One region of the Streptomyces sp. NPDC040432 genome, then DNA from elsewhere that is predicted to be linked to it. Evidence: riboswitches for the same ligand, from Rfam matches in the RefSeq annotation. Region 1 holds a riboswitch; each other region holds the start of a gene.
What was found. Region 1 has a riboswitch for cyclic di-AMP ahead of ACZ58N_RS12980 (transglycosylase family protein). Riboswitches for the same ligand answer to the same signal wherever they lie in the genome.

Region 1 (5,243 bases):
ACCAGCACCTCGGATACGGCCACGGGATCCACTACTGCCTCGGCGCCCCGCTCGCCCGACTCGAAGGGCAGACGGCGCTCGCGACTTTGCTGACGCGTCTGCCGGATCTGGAACTTGCCATTCCCCCCACGGACCTGCGCTGGCGCGGCGGACTCATCATGCGTGGCCTGCGCACGCTTCCTGTTCGATTCACACCCCGAAACAACTGAGGCGCATTCCGACGCCGTCTGATCACACGTCAGTCACCGACCGAACTTGTGACAATCGTTCGAAGGCCGCTAGGTTCTGCCGTTACCCCGCCGTTATGCGAAAGGTGCAGCCTCATGCGTTCCGGGAACGGCCGCCACAGACGCCCCCGCCAGGTACCCGCCCTGGTCGTCACCGCCGGAGTCACCGGCTCCGCACTCGCCCTGCCCCTGCTCGCCGCGACGAACGCGAGCGCGGCCGACACGTCCACCTGGGACAAGGTGGCCGACTGCGAGAGCGACGGCAGTTGGAGCGCCAACTACGGCAGCGGTGAGTACGGCGGGCTCCAGTTCACCCAGGAGCAGTGGAGGAACGCGGGCGGACTCGCCTACGCGGAGCGCCCGGACCTCGCCAGCCGCTCCCAGCAGATAGCCGTCGGCGAGAAGGTGCTGGCCTCGCAGGGCCCCCAGGCGTGGCCGCTGTGCGCCGCCTCGGCCGGTCTGACCCAGCAGGGCCCGGCCGCCGCGGTGGATCCGGGTGACCCCCGGCCCGCCGGTCCGGTCACCCCCACGCCCGTCCGGCCCGAGGGTTCGGTGCCCGTCGCCGGCTCCGAGCCCGCCGTCGACTTCGGGGCGCCGACCCCGCAGCCGGGCCAGGAGGGCCCCGCCACCGGTCCGACCGGCCTGCCGGACTACCCGCTGGGCCCCACCAGTGGACTGCCCGTCATGCCCGACCCGGTCTCCCCGGCCCCGTCCACGGACCCCACGGTCCCGCCGACGACCGTGCCGCCGACGACGACCCCGCCGACCACGGCGCCCACCACCCCGGTGGACCCGACGGCCCCGGCCACCCCGACCGTTCCGGGCGACCCCACCGCCCCGGTGGACCCGACGGCCCCGGCCACCCCGACCACTCCGGGAGCCACGCCCACGGCCGTGCCCGCCGGTGTGGTCGACGGAGCGGGCAAGCACCGCGGTCCGGCCGCCGTGGAGGCGCCGGGCGCTTCTGACGCCGCGTCGAAGCCCTCGTACACCGTGAAGGCCGGCGACAGCCTCACCGCGATCGCCGACGCCAAGGGTCTCAAGGGTGGTTGGGGCGAGCTGTACGCGGCCAACGAGCAGGTCATCGGGAAGGACGCCGACCTCATCAAGCCGGGTCAGAACCTGGATCTAACCAAGGAATAGGGGCAGTTCGGCCACCCGGAAAGAGCTGAATGTCCGTTATCGGCAAATGAGACATGCGTCTCTTCCGATCAACTGGCGTGTCTCATTCCGGAACTTCCACAAACCCGCCCCTCACCTGCGTAAACGTACTTTTGAGGATGGCAAGTAGGCCGGTTTCTCCCTGATGTCGCGCGTTGAACATCAGGGGGAGACCTGTCTACCTTCTGAGTCGCTCGCCACCGCGAGCTCCTTCGACCGCATCGCCGAATCCTGCCGGCGGACGGGGGGAACAGTCGTCGCGCAAGCGCCGAAGGCAGGAGCGGGGGAACCAAGGTAGGCGCCGGGAAAGGCCGTTGGGAGACGGCTGTATACCGGCTTGGGGTTAAGCCACGTGCTCGACACGTGACCGGGCAACTCATCCGCCCGAACCCGACAGCTCACCTCGAAGGCGTCGGTGAGGAGAACTCCATGCTGCTTTCCGGCAAGGGCAAGCACCGTCGCGGCTCCAAGGCCGTCCGTATCGTCACGCTCGCCGGTGTCGCCGGTGTCGCCGTCGCGGCCCCGCTGATGGCCGCCGGTACCGCGAGCGCCGCGACCGTCTCCGAGTGGGACAAGGTCGCGCAGTGCGAGTCCGGTGGCAACTGGGCCATCAACACCGGCAACGGCTACTACGGCGGCCTGCAGTTCTCGGCCTCCACCTGGGCCGGCTACGGCGGCAAGGCGTACGCCGCCACCGCCAACCAGGCCAGCAAGTCCCAGCAGATAGCCATCGCCGAGAAGGTCCTCAAGGGTCAGGGCAAGGGCGCCTGGCCGCACTGCGGCAAGGGCCTGTCCAACGCCGCGTACAACGGCGGCGGCTCGACCACCACGCCCGCCAAGCCGAAGCCTGAGACGAAGCCGGCCAAGCCCGCCCCGGCGAAGCCCGCGAAGCCGGCCACGCCCGCCAAGCCGAGCACGCCGAAGGCCGAGCCGAAGCGCACCGAGGTCCCCGTCTCGCGCTCCGAGCGCGTCGAGACCCCGGCCGTCAAGCCGCAGGCCCCCAAGACCGAGGCCCCGGCCACCGGCAACGGTTCCTACGTCGTCAAGGCCGGCGACACCCTGGGCACCATCGCCCAGGCGAACGGCGTCAAGGGCGGCTGGGAGAAGCTCTTCCAGCTGAACAAGGACACCGTCAAGGACGCCGACCTGATCTTCCCGGGTCAGAAGCTGAAGCTCAGCTGAATTCCGGCATAACACCGCATCACCCGCGGTCCCCGCACGATGCCCACCGCCCGGCGCGTATCCCCTCACGCGCCGGGCGGCGGCATGTCCGGGGCCCGCTCCGACCGGCCCTTCGTGGACCGGAAGCCGTTTCTTCAAGAGACCTATGTCCTGGAACGGGGGCATTCAGCCCCTATTTCGTCCCAGGACCCGGGCGGTCGGCGGGCCCAGTGCCCGGAGCCGGTTAGGCTCTAGGCGGCAAGGCCATCCCACGGCCTGACACGCCACCGCACACCCAGCGTCACATCCCAGAAGGAGATGCTCGTGCCGTCCATCGACGTCGTCGTAGCCCGGGAAATCCTGGACTCCCGAGGCAACCCCACGGTCGAGGTCGAGGTGGGCCTCGACGATGGCAGCACCGGCCGTGCTGCAGTTCCGTCCGGCGCCTCCACCGGTGCATTCGAGGCCATCGAGCTGCGTGACGGTGACCCCAACCGTTACTTCGGCAAGGGTGTCGAGAAGGCCGTCCTCGCCGTCATCGAGCAGATCGGCCCGGAGCTCGTCGGCTACGACGCCACCGAGCAGCGCCTGATCGACCAGGCCATGTTCGACCTGGACGCCACCGAGAACAAGGGCTCCCTCGGCGCCAACGCCATCCTCGGCGTGTCCCTCGCCGTCGCGCACGCCGCGTCCGAGGCCTCGGACCTGCCGCTCTTCCGCTACCTCGGCGGCCCGAACGCGCACCTGCTGCCCGTTCCGATGATGAACATCCTCAACGGTGGGTCGCACGCCGACTCCAACGTGGACATCCAGGAGTTCATGATCGCCCCGATCGGCGCGGAGTCCTTCTCCGAGGCGCTGCGCTGGGGTGCCGAGGTCTACCACACCCTCAAGAAGGTCCTCCACACCAAGGGCCTCTCCACCGGCCTCGGTGACGAGGGCGGCTTCGCCCCGAACCTGGAGTCCAACCGCGCCGCGCTCGACCTCATCGTCGAGGCCATCAAGCAGGCCGGCTACGTCCCGGGCAAGGACATCGCGCTCGCGCTCGACGTCGCCGCGTCCGAGTTCTACAAGGACGGCAAGTACGAGTTCGAGGGCCAGTCCCGCTCGGCCGCCGAGATGACCGAGTACTACGAGGAGCTCGTCTCCGCGTACCCGATGGTCTCCATCGAGGACCCGCTGTACGAGGACGACTGGGCCGGCTGGAAGACCCTCACCGACAAGCTGGGCACCAAGGTCCAGATCGTCGGCGACGACCTCTTCGTCACCAACCCGGAGCGCCTGGCCCGCGGCATCGAGGAGGGCTCCGCCAACGCCCTGCTCGTGAAGGTGAACCAGATCGGTTCGCTGACCGAGACCCTCGACGCCGTCGAGATGGCCCAGCGCAACGGCTTCAAGTGCATGATGTCGCACCGCTCCGGCGAGACCGAGGACGTCACCATCGCCGACCTCGCCGTCGCCGTGAACTGCGGCCAGATCAAGACCGGCGCCCCGGCCCGCTCGGACCGCGTCGCCAAGTACAACCAGCTGCTGCGCATCGAGGAGATCCTCGACGACGCCGCCGTGTACGCGGGCCGCTCCGCCTTCCCGCGCTTCAAGGGCTAAGGGCCAATCAGCGCCTCGCGGCGCCGGCCTCCGTACGTCCCCGCACTCGGTCCCGTACCGTGTGCGGGGACGTATTGCGTAGCGCGCACTCAGGGGAGGCGGGACCATGACCGGGAACCGGGACCGGTTCTCCACCTTCTCGACCGCGACCAGGCTCAAGCAGCTCGGTGAGCGGACCGCCGCGCACGTCTACCGCTCGCAGTCGCGGCGCCACGTCCGCCGCAGCCGACTCACGGGCCGGGCCGCCCTGCTCGTCCTCGTCCTCTGTACCCTGGTCGTCGCCCTCGCGTACCCGATGCGCCAGTACGTTTCCCAGCGCTCGGAGATCGCGGACCAGCAACGGGCGGCGGTCGACGCGTACAAGCGCCTCGAACAGCTCCGTGACGAGAAGGCCCGCTGGCAGGACCCGGCCTACGCCGAGCAGCAGGCGCGCAAGCACCTGCACTTCCTGCGTCCGGGCGAGACCGGCTACATCATGAACGACCCCGGGGCCGAGGCCTCGGAGCGCCGCCGCGGCGGGGAGGCCGGTTCCGACCGGCCCTGGTACTCCAACGTCTGGGACGGGGTCGACAAGGCCGACCGTCCCGGCGACTGAACGCGTACCCGCCCGTCCCGCACCCACCACCCACGACACCGAAGAGACTTCCTCCAGGCATGCAGACGCCCCCGCCCCAGACCGACCGGACCGAGCCGACCGACGCGGACATCGAGGCGTTCGAGCAGCAGCTCGGCCGCCCCCCGCGCGGACTGCGCGCCATCGCGCACCGCTGCCCCTGCGGGCAGCCGGACGTCGTCGAGACCGCGCCCCGGCTCCCCGACGGCACCCCCTTCCCGACGCTGTACTACCTGACGTGCCCGCGCGCGGCCTCCGCGATCGGCACGCTGGAGGCCAACGGCGTGATGAAGGAGATGCAGGCCCGGCTCGCCGAGGACCCGGAGCTCGCCGCCGCCTACCGGGCCGCGCACGAGGACTACATCCGGCGCCGCGACGCCATCGACGTGCTCCAGGGCTTCCCGAGCGCCGGCGGCATGCCCGACCGGGTCAAGTGCCTGCACGTGCTCGTCGGCCACTCCCTGGCCGCGGGTCCC
Region 2 (5,243 bases), 300 kb from region 1:
GAACGCTACGAGCTCCACTCCCGCCACCTGAACCACCAGCTGCCCCGGATGCTGCACACCATCGGCTTCGACAAGGTCTACGTACGGGCCGAGGGCGCACACTTCTGGGACGCCGAGGGCAACGACCACCTCGACATGCTGGCCGGATTCGGGGTCATGGGCCTGGGCCGGCACCACCCCGTCGTCCGCAAGGCCCTGCACGACGTCCTGGACGCCCAGCTCGCCGACCTGACCCGCTTCGACTGCCCGCCGCTACCGGGACTGCTCGCGGAGAAGCTCCTCTCCCACAGCCCCCACCTGGACCGGGTCTTCTTCGGCAACAGCGGCACCGAGGCGGTGGAGACCGCCCTGAAGTTCGCCCGGTACGCCACCGGCCGCCCCAGGATCCTCTACTGCGACCACGCCTTCCACGGGCTCACCACCGGCTCGCTGTCGGTCAACGGCGAAGCCGGCTTCCGGGACGGCTTCGCACCGCTGCTCCCCGACACGCGCATCGCGCTCGGCGACCTGGACGCCCTGGAACGCGAACTGCGGCGGGGCGACGTGGCCGCCTTCGTGGTGGAGCCGATCCAGGGCAAGGGCGTGCTCGCCGCGCCCCCCGGATTCCTGCGCGCGGCGCAGGAACTCCTCCACCGGCACAAGGCCCTGCTCATCGCGGACGAGGTGCAGACCGGCCTCGGCCGCACCGGCGATTTCTACGCGTACCAGCACGAACCCGGCGTCGAACCCGACCTGGTGTGCGTGGCGAAGGCCCTGTCGGGCGGCTACGTCCCGGTCGGCGCGACCCTGGGCAAGGACTGGATCTTCCAGCGCGTGTACTCGTCCATGGACCGGGTCCTCGTCCACTCGGCGAGCTTCGGCTCCAACGCGCAGGCGATGGCAGCCGGCCTGGCGGTGCTGAGCGTCATGGAGGACGAGGAGGTGACGGCCAATGCCCGTGCCATGGGCGACCTGCTGCGCGGTCGGCTCGCCGCGCTCGTCGACGAGTACGAGCTGCTGCACGAGGTGCGGGGGCGCGGGCTGATGATCGGCATCGAGTTCGGCCGGCCGTCCTCGTTGGGCCTGCGCAGCCGCTGGGCGATGCTCCAGGCCGCACGCAAGGGGCTGTTCGCCCAGATGGTCGTGGTGCCGCTGCTGCGCAAGCACCGGATCCTCACCCAGGTCTCCGGGGACCATCTGGAGGTCATCAAGCTCATCCCGCCGCTGATCGTCGACGAACGGGACGTGGACCGCTTCGTCGGGGCCTTCCGCGAGGTCATGGACGAGGCGCACGGCGGGGGCTCGCTGATGTGGGACTTCGGGCGGACACTGGTGAAGCAGGCCGTCGGCAACCGCTGACGGCCCGCCGGCCCCAGGGCCTGTCGTCGAACTCCCGTCTGCCTCCGGGCGACGACGGGACTTCGACGACAGGCCCTACGCCTCCAGCAGTCGGTCCCGCAGCCGGACCAGGGTCTCGGGTGCGAGTCCGAGACCCTCGGCGAGGTACCGGTCCACTTCGCCCCATTCCTCCTCGATGGTGGCGTACGCCGCCTCCAGGTAGGCGGCTCGCGCGTCGAAGAGGGGGGCCAACAGCTCCGCCACCTCGGCCGGACGGGGCTCGACCGCCTCCGTGGTGCGGCGCATCCGGTAGCGGCGGTGCGGGGCGTTCGACTCCAGGTAGTCCGCGACGATGGCGTCCCGTTCGACGCCGAGCGCGAGCAGCGTGACCGCGATCGACAGCCCGGCCCGGTCCTTGCCCGCCGCGCAGTGCATCAGAGCCGGCACGCTGTCCTCGGCCAGCGCGTGCACCACCCGGCTGTGTTCGGCGGTCCGGGTGCGGATCATCGTGCGGTACGAGGCGGTCATGCGCTCGGCCGCCCGGCCCTCTCCGAGGGCGGTGCGCAGCTGGGCCAGGTCGCCCTCGCGGACCATCTTCCAGAACTCCTTCCCGGCGGCCGGGTCGGACAACGGGATGTTCACGTAGCGCACACCGGGGAGTTCCACGTCCGGCCCCTCCAGGGCGTGGTCGGCGCGGTTGCGGAAGTCGAAGACGGTGTGCAGGCCGAGCGAGGAGAGGAACTGTGCTCCGGTTTCGGTGGCATGCGCCAGATGTCCGCTTCGGAACAGTCGTCCGTACCTGACCTTCCGTCCGTCGGTGGTCGGCAGGCCGCCCACGTCACGGAAATTGCGCACTCCCGTCAGCTCCGGTTCGGGTTCGGGCAGCGGCGGAAGGGGTGGGGTTATCCGCTGGGTCACGTGTGGTCCTCCGCATCGTCCTGAGGTGTCCGAATTACGCCGGTTGAGAGCAACTTGCCATGGGGAGAGGCGAGATCGCGCCAGGCTCCGTGAGCCAGATCATACGGTGACCGTCCGTGCCCGCTCGCGAAATCAGAATTCCCACGCCAGGACGGTTGTTGCTGGTGCGGAATGGACACAGGGTGACCGGAATTCCCTCGCTCGCCCAAACCTGTGATTGCGTCAGGGAATGCGTGGCTTGTTGCCCGTGGGCCGACTCGATTACCTTCACGACCGATCCGGGTGGACAGCCTAATCCTGCCGCCGCCCGGGAACCGCACCCGACCATCGACGCGCGCGGCAGGAGCGGGGGAACCAGGTAGGCCGCCGGACCGGAGCTTTCTCCGGGACGGCTCGGGGTGAAGCCGCACGCGTCCCGGACGCGGTCGGCCGGACATCTCCAGTCCGAACCCGACAGCTCACCTCGCAGGCGACGGAGAGGAATTCGCCATGCCCGGTAAGGGTAAGCACCGCCGCCCGAAGTCCAGTTCCATATCCCGCGGTCTCACCGTGGCCGGCACCGGGGGCGCCGCCCTCGCGCTGCCGCTGATCGGAGCCGCGGGCGCCCACGCCGCCACCCCCGCGGCGGCCCCGGCCACCGCACCCGCGCAGGCGCCGCAGGCCCTGCCGGCGCCCAGGGCGGTCGTCGTCACGCCGACCGCGACACCCACCGCGCCCGCCGCGGTCTACACGGTGGTGTCCGGCGACTACCTCTCGAAGATCGCCGCCGAGCGGAACATCACCGGCGGCTGGGAGCAGCTCTACGCCGACAACCGGGACGCCGTCGGGAACGACCCCTCCCTGATCCACCCCGGCCTCAAGCTGACCCTCGGTGCCCCCGGCACGGCGGGCGAGCCGGCCCCCGCCAAGAAGCAGCCGGCGCCCGGCGCCGCCACCCCGAACTCCGCCTCCGAGTCGGACTCCGGCGCCCGCTCCGACCGCTCCGAGCGGTCCTCCAGCCGACCTGAGGCCTCCGACGAGCGTTCCTCCGCCCCGACTGCGGCGCCCAGGAAGGCCGCGCCCGCGCAGAAGCCCGCCGGGTCCGGCCAGGCCGCGCCCTCCACCCCGTCGAGCCCCTCCAAGGCCGGCGGATTCGTGGCCCCGGTCGCCGGCGGAGTCTCCACCGCCTACCGCATGGGCGGCAGCATGTGGTCCTCCGGTTACCACACCGGCGTCGACTTCATGGCGAGCACCGGAACCACCGTCAAGGCCGTCGGCGCCGGCACCGTGGTCTCCGCGGGCTGGGGCGGCTCGTACGGCAACGAGGTCGTCATCAAGCACGCCGACGGCAAGTACTCCCAGTACGCGCACCTCTCCTCGCTGTCCGTCTCGGCCGGCCAGACCGTCACCGGCGGCCAGCGCGTGGGCCTCTCCGGCGCCACCGGGAACGTGACCGGCCCGCACCTCCACTTCGAGATCCGCACGGGTCCGTCCTACGGCTCGGACATCGACCCGCTGGCCTACCTCCGCTCCAAGGGCGTCAGCCTCTGACGGCACCCGCCGTCGGACACGGACACGCGTGAGGCCGGGACCCGAGGGGGGTCCCGGCCTCACGTGTACTTATTCCTTATCCCCCGCGTGGTACAGATCACGGTCCGTCAACCCCTCATTACGTTGGCGTAGGTTGGTTGCGACGGTGAAGGATGTGTTCCCGTGGCAGCGACGACGACGACACTCAAGACCATCGGCTCGTACGCGGCGATCGGGGACAGCTTCACCGAAGGCGTGGGAGACCCGGGACCCGGGGATTCCTATCTTGGCTGGGCGGACCGCCTCGCCGTGCTCCTCGCCGATCAGCGCGACGAACATGACTTCCGGTACGCGAATCTGGCCGTGCGGGGGAAGCTCCTCGACCAGATCGTGGCCGACCAGGTCCCGAGGGCCCGGGCCCTCGCACCCGACCTGGTGACCTTCTGCGCGGGCGGGAACGACATCATCCGCCCCGGCAGCGACCCGGACGACGTGGCGGAACGCTTCGAGGCGGCCGTGGCCGACCTCACGGGCGCCGTGGGCCTCGTCATGATCACCACCGGCTTCGACACCCGGGGCGTACCGGTCCTGAGGCACCTCCGGGGCAAGGTCGCCACGTACAGCGCGCACGTGCGCTCCATCGCCGACCGCTACGACTGCCCGGTGCTCGACCTCTGGTCGCTGCGTTCGGTGCAGGACCGGCGGGCCTGGGACGGCGACCGGCTGCACCTGTCGCCCGAGGGCCACACCCGCGTCGCGCTCCGCGCGGCGCAGGTGCTGGGCTACGGGATCCCGGCCGATCCCGACCAGCCGTGGCCGCCCACGCCGCCGCGCGGTTCGGTGGACGTGACCCGCGACAACATCCAGTGGGCGCGGGAACACCTCGTCCCGTGGATCGGACGCCGGCTGCGGGGCGAGTCCTCCGGCGACCACGTCGCCGCGAAGCGCCCCGACCTGCTGCCCCTCTAGGACCTGTCGTCGAACTCCCGTCTGCCTCGCGGTGTCCGGCACGCACTCCCGCACCGGACACCGCGAGGCCGCCCTCCGGGCGACGACGGGACTTTGACGACAGGCCCTCAGCTTGACGTTTGACGTCGGGTGTTGAACGTGGCCAGGGTTTGGTGCCGTGGTTCTCTTGATCGGGCCACGTCGGCTGTGGTGGTGTGCGGCCCTGGTACTTGAGCAGCTCGCGTGCGGTAGATGCACCGTGAGGCCGGCAGGGTGTCCCCGGCCGTCCATGTGTCCTCGCGAGTCCGGCGGGACGGAGTCACCGAGGTGGGTGATGAGCGTCGATCCGGCCGAACGGGGCACGAAGCGGCCGATTACTTTCTGTTCCGATACGACTCCCTTGGGTAGCGTCGCGCGAGCGCAAGATCATTGATCTGAGGGAGTTCGATGAACGAGAACACGGTGGACCCGGTCCTGGGACAGCTGCTGACGAACCTGGCCGCTGCGCCGGCGACGGCGGGCAAGTTCGACTCCTGGGTCGGAGGAGGCTC
Region 3 (5,243 bases), on a different contig from region 1:
GACGGCGATCACGGCGAGGTCGACGGGGGCGCCGATGTCCGCGACGGTCCGGTAGGCCCGTACGCCGTCCAGCAGGTCCCCCTCGATGCCGGGGCCGCGGGCCTCGTTGACGGCGTAGAGGTGTCCGTGGAAGCCGCCGTCGCGGAGGTTGCGCAGGGCCGCCGCGCCGACTCCCGAGCCCGAACGGCTGACGCCGATGACGGCGACGGAGCGGGGGGCGAGCAGCCGTTGGACCGAGCGGGCCTCGGCGCGCTGTTCGCGGGCGCGCTGCACGGCCAGGGACTCGGCGGTGGGTTCGAGGTCGAGGGTGAGGTGGACGGAGCCGTCCTCGAAGCTGCGCTTCTGCTGGTAGCCGACGTCCGTGAACACTTTGATCATCTTGTTGTTGGCCGGCAGCACTTCGGCGGCGAACCGGCGGATGCCGCGCTCCCGGGCCACGGCTCCGATGTGTTCCAGGAGCGCGGAGGCGACGCCGCGGCCCTGGTGGGCGTCCTGGACAAGGAAGGCGACCTCGGCCTCGTCGGCCGGGACGGAGGCGGGCCGCCCGTCGGGGCCGATCCGGTCGAAGCGGACGGTGCCGATGAACTCCCCGCCGATGGTCGCCGCGAGGCCGACCCGGTCCACGTAGTCGTGGTGCGTGAAGCGGTGCACGTCGCGGGCGGACAGGCGCGGGTAGGGCGCGAAGAAGCGGTAGTACTTCGACTCGTCGGAGACCTGTTCGTAGAAGCTCGTGAGCCGCCCCGCGTCCTCGGTGGTGATGGGGCGGATGCGGGCGGTGCCGCCGTCGCGCAGCACGACGTCCGCTTCCCAGTGGGCCGGGTACGAGTGGTCCGACGCGGTCGTCATGGGGTCACCCTAAGGGGCGGACGGGCGGTGCGGACCGGCCTCGACGCGAGCGCGCGCCGAACGCGGCAGTACGGGGCGAACCGGTGCAAGCTGGGGAGGGTCGAACGGCGGTGGATCGGGGCCGAAGGTCGGTCCGAGCATTCGGGGTGCCGTGAGAGACTGGTCTAGACAACCGTAAGAACCTGAAGGGCATCACCATGGCAGAGCGCCGCGTCAACGTCGGCTGGGCCGAGGGCCTGCACGCTCGTCCCGCCTCGATCTTCGTCCGGGCGACGACCGCTTCCGGCGTCCCGGTGACCATCGCGAAGGCGGGCGGCGACCCCGTCAACGCCGCTTCCATGCTGGCGGTCCTGGGCCTGGGCGCCCAGGGCGGCGAGGAGATCGTTCTCGCTTCCGAGGCCGAGGGCGCGGACGCCGCCCTGGACCGCCTCGCGAAGCTGGTCGCCGAGGGCCTTGAGGAGCTCCCGGAGACCGTCTGACCCTTCGGGTCCGGTGACACCTCGAACGAGCGGCGGAGCCGCGGCCCCCGGCGATCCCGGGGACTGCGGCTCCTTCGTCTTTTCGGCCGCGCGACGCCACGGTTCCATGGCTCCGTGGAATTGCGGCGCATCCCCGGCCGCATTCCGGCCTTGCGGCGAAAATTCGGTGCACGGAAATAGCGACTCCACCGAAGGCGGAAAAAGAGCGGGATAAAAGCATGCTCCCGCGGACCGCTCTCCGCGGCGGGCGAATGTCCGGCCACCTTTGTATACGGCCCGTGTTAATGCCGGGCGCTCGACATGTTTACGGCAGGTTGCGGAGTCCTCACCCGCGGCCGGTGCGCATCGGTCGCGCGCGCCGCGTGCTGCGCGGTCAGCGCCCGGGCCCGGTCGGCGTCCCCGCGCGCCACCGCGTCCACGATGGCGCCGTGTTCGGCCCAGGCCTCGACGGGGCGCACGGGCGCCTCCACCGTGTACATCCAGGAGATCTTGCGCCGGGTCTGGGTCAGCAGCGCGATCAGGCCCGGGCTGCCGGACGCCTGGGCCAGCGTCTCGTGGAACCAGGCCCCGAGGTCGCGCAGATCCTCCCCCTGGCCCCTGCGGGCCCGCTCCTGCCCGAGCCGGACCAGCCCGCGCAGTACCTTCAGATGGCCCTCCGTGCGCCGGTGGGCGGCCCTGGAGGCCGCCAGGGGCTCCAGGAGCGTCCGTAGCTCCAGGAGGTCGGCCGCCTCCTGCTCGGTGGGCTCGGCCACGCAGGCACCCGCATGGCGCCGGGTGGTGACGAACCCCTCGGACTCCAGGGTGCGCAGCGCCTCGCGGACCGGGACGCGGGAGACCCCGTACCGGCGGGCGAGGACCTCCTCGGTGAGTCGGCCGCCCGGCCCGAAGAAGCCGGAGACGATATCGTCGCGGATCGCTGTGCATACCGCGTGCGCGGGAATACGCAAGACCGGACCTCCGCTTGAATTCGGTTGCCGGCGCCGTCGCCGGAATCGTGACCGTGTCGCGACTCTATTGCAACACGCGAATATTTCCGAGGACGGCCGGAAATCCGAAACATTCCGCGGATCCGGGGAGGGAACCCGGACGGGGAGGGCGGGGCGGCGACACCGGTGCGGCCGGGACGGCGAAAACGCGGGAACCCCGACAGCCCGAGGGCCCGAAAACGCGGACGACCCCGGCTCGGTGAGCCGGGGTCGTCCGTGAAGACCGGTGGTGCGGTACCGCTCGGGTCAGAGGTTCACGCCGTGCGAGCGCAGGTACGCCAGCGGGTTGATGTCCGAGCCGTACTGCGGGCTGGTGCGCGCCTCGAAGTGCAGGTGCACGCCGCTGGAGTTGCCGGTGGTGCCGGCGAGGCCGATCTGCTGGCCCGGGGCGACCTGCTGGCCGGCGGACACGCTGAGCGAGTCCATGTGGCCGTACTGCGTGTAGGTGCCGTCGTTGTGCTTGATGATCACGTTGTTGCCGTACGCGCCGCCCCAGCCGGCCTCGACGACCGTACCGGCGCCGACCGCGCGGACCGAGGTGCCGAGGGAGGCGTGGAAGTCGATGCCGGTGTGGCTGCCGGAGGACCACATGGCGCCGCCCGCACCGTAGGAGGTGCTGACGTAGGAGCCCGCGATCGGCGAGACGTAGGTGTTGAGGCGCTTGCGCTCCTCCTCGCGGGCGACGCGCTCGGCGGTCTCCCGCTCGGACTTGGCCTTGGCCTCGGCGGCCTCGGCGACGCGCTTGGCCTCGGCGGCACGCTGCTTGGCGTCGGCCTCGGCCTGGGCCTGGGCGGTGACGGCGTCGGCGGCGCTCTGCTGGAGATCGGCCTGGGCCACGATGTCGCCCTGGAGGTCGTTCGCGACGACCGCCGGGTTCTGGCCGGTGTCCTCCATGGAGGGGCCCGAGTTGTCCGCAGCGAAGGCCGGGGCTGCGATGGTGCCGACCACGCCCGTGGTGGCGAGGGCGGCTATACCGGCGTAGCCGGCGGTCTTGCGGCTCAGACGGCTGGAGCCGCGGTGCTTGCCGGAGCCGGTGGGACGACTGCCAAACGCCATGAAGGGGGTGATCCTTTCCTTCCCTCTCGCCTACCGGGTTAGCTGACGGGTTCGGAGCAGGAAGGTCTCCTACGGGCCTCCTCTTGCGAGGCGGTCCGATTCACCCCAGGGACTGTGGGTCCCCGGCTCCCCAGGCTCGCGCCTGACGGGGACTCGGCGATCACTGTTCGGTGCCGCGGATGCGGCGGGCACAACTGACGAACAGCAGGGCCGACGCTAGGCGGATCATCAGTGGATCGCCAAACACACGAGCGCTTTTGTTGCGTACGCCACACCGCATACGAGCAACCAAACCACTAAACGGACAAAAGGGGCCCTGACGGATAATCCATCAGAGCCCCTCGGGAAACGGTCGGTTACCGGTCGAGCGGCGGTCGCCCGCCACTCGACACCCGTTCAACCACCGGTCAGTTGGTGACGACCGTTACGGCGCCGATTCCCAGTGCCCGTACGGGCTCCTCGATCTGAGCCGCGTCGCCCACGAGCACCGTCACCAGACGGTCCACCGGGAAGGCCCGCACCACCGCCGAAGTCGCCTCCGCCGTACCGGTTTCCGCCAGCCGGGCGTACAGCCGGGCCTGGTAGTCGTCCGGCAGTTCCTGCTCGACCTGATCGGCCAGCGTGCCCGCCACGGAGGACGCCGTCTCGAACTTCAGCGGGGCCACCCCCACCAGGTTCTGCACCGCCACATCGCGCTCGGCGTCCGTCAGTCCGCCCTCCGCGAGGGTGCGCAGCACCTTCCAGAGGTCCTCCAGCGCCGGGCCGGTGTTCGGGGTGTCCACCGAGCCGCTGATGGCGAGCATCGAGGCGCCCTTGCCGTCGGCGGTGGAACGCAGCACCTGACCGAAGGCGCGCACGCCGTACGTGTACCCCTTCTCCTCGCGCAGCACCTTGTCCAGGCGCGAGGTGAGCGTGCCGCCGAGGCAGTACGTACCGAGCACCTGCGGGGCCCACACCAGGTCGTGGCGGTCCGCGCCGATCCGGCCGATGAGCAACTGCGTCTGGACCGCACCGGGCCGGTCGACGATGACCACCCGGCCCGTGTCGTCGGCCGTCACCGGGGGCACCGGGCGGGCCTCGGCGGTGTTGCCGCTCCAACTGCCCAGGGTGTCGGCCAGGACGGCGTCCAGGTCGATCCCGGTCAGGTCGCCGACGACCACCGCGGTGGCGGTGGCGGGGCGCACGTGGGCCTCGTAGAAGGCACGGACGGCCGCGGAGTCGATGCGGGCCACCGTCTCCTCGGTGCCCTGGCGCGGCCGGGACATGCGCAGGGAGGCCGGGAAGAGCTCCTTGGAGAGCTGCTTGGCCGCGCGGCGCTGCGGGTTGGCGAGCTCGTGCGGGATCTCGTCGAGCCGGTTGCGCACCAGCCGGTCGACCTCGGTGTCGGCGAAGGCGGGCGCCCGCAGCGCCTCGGCGAGCAGACCCATCGCCTTCTGCAGGCGGGAGGCCGGAACCTCCAGGGAGACCCGCAGGCCGGGGTGGTCGGCGTGTGCGTCGAGCGTGGCGCCACAGCGCTCCAGCTCGGCGGCGAACTCCTCGGCGGAGTGCTTGTCGGTGCCTTCCGACAGGGCGCGGGCCATGATCGTGGCCACCCCGTCGAGGCCCTCGGGCTCCGCGTCCAGCGGGGCCGCGAGGTTGACCTCGACGGCGACCACCTGCTGGCCCGGACGGTGGCAACGCAGCACGGTCAGGCCGTTGGGCAGCGCGCCGCGCTCGGGGGCCGGAAAGGCCCACGGGGTGGCGTCGCCGGGCTGCGGCTGCGGGTGGAAGGTCATCGTGACGGCTGCGGTGTCGCTCACTGCTCCGCCCCTTCGTTCGCGTCGGTGTCGTCGGTGGCGTCGGCGTCGGACCCGGCCGACGGTTCGTAGACCAGGAC

Region 2: linked by a shared signal. The riboswitch ahead of ACZ58N_RS14520 (peptidoglycan DD-metalloendopeptidase family protein) and the one ahead of ACZ58N_RS12980 (transglycosylase family protein) in region 1 are both predicted to bind cyclic di-AMP.
Region 3: linked by a shared signal. The riboswitch ahead of ACZ58N_RS30410 (M23 family metallopeptidase) and the one ahead of ACZ58N_RS12980 (transglycosylase family protein) in region 1 are both predicted to bind cyclic di-AMP.

What each region holds. Positions count from the first base shown of each region.
Region 1 is NZ_JBVIVP010000005.1:19,815-25,057, reverse strand. Features, by position in the region: gene ACZ58N_RS12990 (cytochrome P450 family protein) at 1-209, shown strand, start outside; gene ACZ58N_RS12985 (transglycosylase family protein) at 324-1,370, shown strand; cyclic di-AMP (ydaO/yuaA leader) riboswitch at 1,645-1,815, shown strand; gene ACZ58N_RS12980 (transglycosylase family protein) at 1,818-2,570, shown strand; gene eno (phosphopyruvate hydratase) at 2,868-4,154, shown strand; gene ACZ58N_RS12970 (FtsB family cell division protein) at 4,261-4,749, shown strand; gene ACZ58N_RS12965 (DUF501 domain-containing protein) at 4,809-5,243, shown strand, end outside.
Region 2 is NZ_JBVIVP010000005.1:324,589-329,831, reverse strand. Features, by position in the region: gene ACZ58N_RS14530 (aspartate aminotransferase family protein) at 1-1,338, shown strand, start outside; gene ACZ58N_RS14525 (tyrosine-protein phosphatase) at 1,414-2,223, opposite strand; cyclic di-AMP (ydaO/yuaA leader) riboswitch at 2,554-2,720, shown strand; gene ACZ58N_RS14520 (peptidoglycan DD-metalloendopeptidase family protein) at 2,725-3,765, shown strand; gene ACZ58N_RS14515 (SGNH/GDSL hydrolase family protein) at 3,928-4,713, shown strand; gene ACZ58N_RS14510 (YidB family protein) at 5,140-5,243, shown strand, end outside.
Region 3 is NZ_JBVIVP010000020.1:129,566-134,808, reverse strand. Features, by position in the region: gene ACZ58N_RS30425 (bifunctional acetate--CoA ligase family protein/GNAT family N-acetyltransferase) at 1-846, opposite strand, end outside; gene ACZ58N_RS30420 (HPr family phosphocarrier protein) at 1,044-1,325, shown strand; gene ACZ58N_RS30415 (GntR family transcriptional regulator) at 1,607-2,272, opposite strand; gene ACZ58N_RS30410 (M23 family metallopeptidase) at 2,558-3,367, opposite strand; cyclic di-AMP (ydaO/yuaA leader) riboswitch at 3,380-3,536, opposite strand; gene ACZ58N_RS30405 (M16 family metallopeptidase) at 3,775-5,142, opposite strand; gene ACZ58N_RS30400 (M16 family metallopeptidase) at 5,163-5,243, opposite strand, start outside.